2 regions of the Yersinia massiliensis genome follow, and region 1 is predicted to be linked to the other one. Evidence: predicted binding sites of a transcription regulator. Region 1 holds the regulator's gene; the other holds the start of a gene.

Region 1 (3,181 bases):
AAAATACAACAATTTTGGTTTATCCGCTCTTCGCCACATCATAACCGATGGTTTTTGATGAGATTTGAGGAGCAAACACCCTGAGCAACCCCGAAAGGAGCAAGCAATGTCATTTGAATTACCGGCATTACCTTATGCGCAAAATGCGCTGGAACCACACATTTCAGCTGAAACACTGGAATACCATTATGGCAAGCACCACAACACTTATGTGGTCAACCTTAATAATCTAATTAAAGATACAGAGTTTGCTGGCAAAACGCTGGAAGAGATCGTGAAAACATCTAGTGGCGGTATTTTTAACAATGCTGCTCAGGTTTGGAACCATACCTTCTATTGGCATTGTCTGTCGCCGAATGGTGGTGGTGAACCTCAGGGTAAAGTAGCTGACGCCATAAATCAGTCATTTGGGTCTTTTGCTGATTTTAAAACGCAATTTACCGATGCTGCGGTTAAAAATTTTGGTGCTGGTTGGACTTGGTTGGTCAAAAAAGCAGACGGTTCACTGGCCATTGTCAGTACATCGAATGCGGCTACCCCGCTGACCACCAACGATAAACCGTTACTGACTGTAGATGTATGGGAACACGCTTATTATATCGACTACCGCAATGCGCGGCCTAAATACCTGGAAAACTTCTGGGCGCTGGTGAATTGGTCTTTCGTTGAGACGAATTTAGCCTGATAAGGCGAATAAACGCGAGAGGATGTGTTGATACATCAGTATCACTAAAATCGATAACCATAATAAGGGCGGGTAAACCGCCCTACTTGTCACGCTATACCGGCAAGCGGTTGACTTAATTCATTACCGCCACGAAGCTAAAGGCAATAATCATTGCCAATGCACCAACAGTCGTAATCAGCGACATTTTCAGATTGGTATCCATAAAAACTCCTCAGCCGGTCAATTTGTAGTAGGGAAAAGGCACATAGTTAGTGTGTTAAATTATCTTCCCACAATTCAGAAAAAAAATCTTCTGCTCATTACTCACTTTATAACTTTGATTACCCCTTTCACTTTTCCTCCAGATCAGCCAAAATTCGCAGTTCATAACTGCATACTGGCCAATAACGTCCAACAAATACTCTCAGACAGCCCGCTGATTCCATTTTCCAGCCTAATAATATGCTTCTGTCTGAATGGTTTCGAGTATGTAGGCAAACGATTAACAAAATACTGACCTGCTGTAACAGGTGAGCTTAGGAGTTATTTTTTATATGGCAACGATTAAAGATGTGGCCAAACACGCGGGTGTGTCCACCACCACCGTTTCGCACGTGATTAACAAAACTCGTTTCGTCGCCGAAAATACTAAGGCTGCCGTGTGGGCGGCCATTAAAGAACTGCATTATTCGCCCAGTGCTGTGGCCCGCAGTTTGAAAGTTAATCACACAAAATCCATCGGCTTGTTAGCAACCTCCAGCGAAGCCCCCTATTTTGCCGAAGTAATAGAAGCGGTTGAAAACAGTTGTTATAGCAAAGGCTACACGCTGATTCTATGTAACTCTCATAATAATCTGGATAAGCAAAAAGCGTATCTGGCGATGTTGGCGCAAAAGCGTGTCGATGGGTTATTAGTGATGTGTTCAGAATATCCAGAGCAACTTCTTGGGATGCTGGAAGACTATCGCAATATCCCGATGGTGGTGATGGATTGGGGTACAGCGCGGGGTGATTTTACTGACTCTATTATTGATAATGCTTTTGAAGGCGGTTATTTGGCCGGTCGCTATCTTATTGAACGCGGCCATCGCGATATTGGTGCCATTCCGGGGCAGTTATCTCGTAACACCGGCGGAGGTCGCCATCAAGGCTTCCTTAAGGCATTGGAAGAAGCGAATATTGAGCTGCGTGATGAGTGGGTAGTTCAAGGCGATTTCGAGCCAGAATCAGGCTATAAGGCCATGCATCAAATTCTGACACAAAAACATCGTCCAACGGCCGTATTTTGTGGCGGAGATATTATGGCGATGGGCGCGATTTGTGCAGCCGATGAATTGGGCCTGCGAGTGCCACAAGATATTTCGGTGATAGGGTATGACAACGTGCGTAATGCGCGCTATTTCTCACCAGCACTGACCACCATTCATCAACCCAAAGAACGATTAGGTGAAACGGCATTTGCCATGTTGCTCGATCGTATCGTCAGCAAGCGCGAAGACCCACAGACCATTGAAGTTCACCCGAAACTGGTTGAGCGACGTTCTGTTGCTGATGGTCCGTTCCGCGACTACCGCCGTTAATCAAACTCTGCCGGTAATGACTCATCTTCCGGCGCAAAAAACATCTATTTGGTAACGCCCTGCTGCCAGTAGCAAACTTCGCTACCGGCGGCACTATCGTGCGGTCAATCACAGCGCAATCACTCATTTTCGTCTTTCAGCCACTCATCATTCAATGTGACACTGTCACCCAAATATTCAAGTAACCAAGCCAACGCGGGTGAATGGTTATTTTGCTCCCAAGTCATGCAGCAAGGGCTATCTGGTAAGGGTTCTGTCAACGTCAAAGCAGCTAACTTCCCTTGTGCAATCAGTGGTGAAACCATATGAGTCGGTACCATGCCTACGCATAAGCCTGCACACAGGCAATCAATCCCTGTCACCCAGTCCGGTACCACCAGCCGCTGCTGATTATCAAGTGTCCAAGTGTCTCGCTTGGGTAGATTCTGCGCGGTATCCTCCAAACATAATGAGGGAAATGGCCGTAACTGGTCATCGGTCAAAGGCCCTGTTAACTGGGCCAACGGATGTTCAACACTCACAACACACTGCCAGCTCAAAAATCCCATATCGCGAAATACAAACCGCCCGCCAACAGGCACAGCGCGAGTCGCGCCAATGGCCATTTCTGCTTGCCCGTCGACTAACACATCCCATACGCCATTGAACACTTCATAGCGTACCCGCAATTCAATATCGGGAAAATGCCGATAGAAATCTAAGATTAAGCGGCGGCTGCGAGCTGGCTTAACGATTTTATCTATCACGATGGTCAATTCCCCCCGCCAACCATTCGCGACTTGCTGGCACTGTCGACGTGTGCCATTCATTTTTTTGATAACATCACGCGCTTCCTTGATAAAAATTGCGCCTGCAGCCGTTAATTCGACGTCACGATGCCGCCGTTCAAACAGTGGCACCGCGAGCCACTCTTCAAGTTGACGCACGGTATAAC
Region 2 (3,181 bases), 2.0 Mb from region 1:
CAGATCTCTACGCATTTCACCGCTACACCTGGAATTCTACCCCCCTCTACAAGACTCTAGCTTGCCAGTTTCAAATGCAGTTCCCACGTTAAGCGCGGGGATTTCACATCTGACTTAACAAACCGCCTGCGTGCGCTTTACGCCCAGTAATTCCGATTAACGCTTGCACCCTCCGTATTACCGCGGCTGCTGGCACGGAGTTAGCCGGTGCTTCTTCTGCGAGTAACGTCAATCACTGCGGTTATTAACCACAATGCCTTCCTCCTCGCTGAAAGTGCTTTACAACCCGAAGGCCTTCTTCACACACGCGGCATGGCTGCATCAGGCTTGCGCCCATTGTGCAATATTCCCCACTGCTGCCTCCCGTAGGAGTCTGGACCGTGTCTCAGTTCCAGTGTGGCTGGTCATCCTCTCAGACCAGCTAGGGATCGTCGCCTAGGTGAGCCATTACCCCACCTACTAGCTAATCCCATCTGGGTTCATCCGATGGCGTGAGGCCCGAAGGTCCCCCACTTTGCTCTTTCGAGGTCATGCGGTATTAGCTACCGTTTCCAGTAGTTATCCCCCTCCATCAGGCAGATCCCCAGACATTACTCACCCGTCCGCCGCTCGCCGGCAAAGTAGCAAGCTACTTTCCGCTGCCGCTCGACTTGCATGTGTTAGGCCTGCCGCCAGCGTTCAATCTGAGCCATGATCAAACTCTTCAATTTAAGATTTGTTTGATTTGCTACCGAAGTAGCGATGCTCAAAGATTACTTTCTGCAAATATGCATTCGAACCGAGGTTCAAATGTTTACTGCTTTGGTCACTCTTCAAGACTTTGATATTGCTTCTGCCTGTCGAAACAGGCTTCGATATCGTCTTGCGAGTGCCCACACAGATTGTCTGATAAATTGTTAAAGAGCAGTGAGTTAGCAACCTTCCGGTCAGTAACTCGAGGTGCGCATATTACGCTTTCCTCACTCAGAGTCAACTACTTATTTCGTTGAATTTCTCTGTTCTCTTTGCCGGTCACTTAACTACTTGATTCGTCATGTGCCGTCTCGATGGATGCGCATTATAGGGAGTTCCGCGCAGGCCGCAACTGCTAATTTCAATTAAAATGATCGTTTGCTGCATTCCACAGCAAAACCCCGCTTTATACCCTGTTGTACACAAACTTATCCACAGAAGTCATCTGGACTAAAAATTGACGAGCATCACGCAATCGTTTTCGCTACAATTCTCCGCGTCGAAAACTCCTGGCTGAATTGATCAAATACCGCTTTTGCGGATCGATATTGATCAAAACAGGCTTAACGAAGCCTAAAGAGTGTTAACGACAGAACTGGCAGCCCCTTTTCAGGACGTTATCTGAATCTGTTCCTCTCGACTCTGTCCTTCTCTCTATATAGAGAAGAGACATATTAGGTAGAGATTCACGTAACGCTCTATTTATAGCGAATGAAAAACTGCGATCCAAAGCCAAGGGATAAAACCATGCAACAACGTCGTCCAATCCGCCGTGCTCTGCTTAGTGTGTCTGATAAAGCAGGTATCATTGAATTCGCCCAAGCGCTTTCACAGCGTGGCATCGAGTTACTTTCCACGGGCGGTACTGCCCGCCTGCTGGCCGATGCTGGTCTACCGGTCACCGAAGTCTCTGATTACACCGGTTTCCCAGAAATGATGGATGGCCGCGTTAAAACCCTGCATCCAAAAATCCATGGCGGCATTTTGGGTCGTCGCGGTAAAGATGATGCCATCATGACTGAACATAATATTCAGCCAATCGATATGGTCGTCGTCAATCTGTATCCTTTCGCCGAAACCGTGTCTCGCCCGGATTGTTCACTGGAAGATGCTGTTGAGAATATTGATATCGGTGGCCCTACGATGGTTCGCTCTGCCGCCAAGAACCATAAAGACGTTGCCATCGTTGTAAAGAGCAGTGACTACGCCGCCATTATTACCGAGCTGGACAATAATGAAGGTTCCCTGACCTACCCAACCCGTTTCAATTTGGCGATTAAAGCATTCGAGCATACCGCAGCCTACGACGGCATGATCGCTAACTACTTCGGTACGATGGTTCCAGCATACTATGGTGAAACTGAGCAGCCGGCAGGCCACTTCCCGCGCACCCTGAACCTTAACTATATTAAGAAGCAAGATATGCGCTACGGTGAAAACAGCCACCAGCAAGCAGCCTTCTATATAGAAGAGAATTTGAAAGAAGCTTCTGTTGCCACCGCAGAACAGCTGCAAGGCAAAGCGCTCTCATACAATAATATTGCTGATACCGATGCTGCACTGGAGTGCGTAAAAGAGTTCAGCGAACCTGCCTGTGTGATCGTCAAGCACGCTAACCCTTGTGGTGTAGCGATTAGCGACTCCATTCTCGGCGCTTACGAAAGCGCGTACAAAACTGATCCAACATCTGCCTTCGGTGGCATTATCGCCTTTAACCGTGAGTTGGATGCTACAACAGCTCAGGCAATTATTAGCCGCCAGTTTGTCGAAGTGATTATTGCACCCAGCATCAGCGCTGAAGCCCTCAGTGTGCTAGCCGCTAAACAAAACGTTCGCGTACTGATCTGTGGTCAGTGGCAGACACGTTCTGCCGGTCTGGACTTCAAACGCGTCAATGGCGGTTTACTGGTACAAGATCGTGATTTAGGTATGGTGACAGAAGCCGATCTTCGCGTGGTGTCTCAGCGTCAGCCAACGGCACAAGAACTGCGTGATGCACTGTTCTGCTGGAAAGTCGCTAAATTCGTTAAATCCAATGCGATCGTTTACGCCCGCGACAATATGACCATCGGAATAGGTGCCGGTCAGATGAGCCGCGTTTATTCTGCCAAGATTGCAGGTATCAAAGCTGCCGACGAAGGCTTGCAAGTTGCCGGTTCAGCGATGGCATCTGATGCCTTCTTCCCATTCCGTGATGGTATTGATGCTGCCGCGGCCGTTGGCATCACTTGTGTGATCCAACCTGGTGGTTCTATCCGTGATGACGAAGTGATCGCCGCCGCCGATGAACACGGTATCGCGATGATCTTTACTGATATGCGTCATTTCCGTCATTAATTAAACCGCTTAACGGAGTCACCCCGATGAATATTTTGATTATTGGTAACGGTGGGCGCGAACACGCACTAGGCTGGAAAGCAGCACAGTCGCCTTTAGCGGATAAGATTTA

What was found. The regulator PurR, encoded in region 1, represses purine synthesis genes. The targets are predictions, from matches to a motif close to CANGCAAACGTTTGCNTG.
Positions count from the first base shown of each region.
Region 2: a site for PurR is predicted at 1,201-1,218, ahead of purH (bifunctional phosphoribosylaminoimidazolecarboxamide formyltransferase/IMP cyclohydrolase). Genes of this name have one in related genera too.

Region 1 covers NZ_CP028487.1:2,538,012-2,541,192, forward strand. Annotated here, with positions in the region: gene sodB (superoxide dismutase [Fe]) at 107-685, shown strand; gene DA391_RS11860 (YnhF family membrane protein) at 801-890, opposite strand; gene purR (HTH-type transcriptional repressor PurR) at 1,222-2,247, shown strand; gene punR (DNA-binding transcriptional activator PunR) at 2,367-3,181, opposite strand, start outside.
Region 2 covers NZ_CP028487.1:4,573,704-4,576,884, forward strand. Annotated here, with positions in the region: rRNA gene DA391_RS21285 (16S ribosomal RNA) at 1-710, opposite strand, end outside; gene purH (bifunctional phosphoribosylaminoimidazolecarboxamide formyltransferase/IMP cyclohydrolase) at 1,480-3,069, shown strand; gene purD (phosphoribosylamine--glycine ligase) at 3,096-3,181, shown strand, end outside.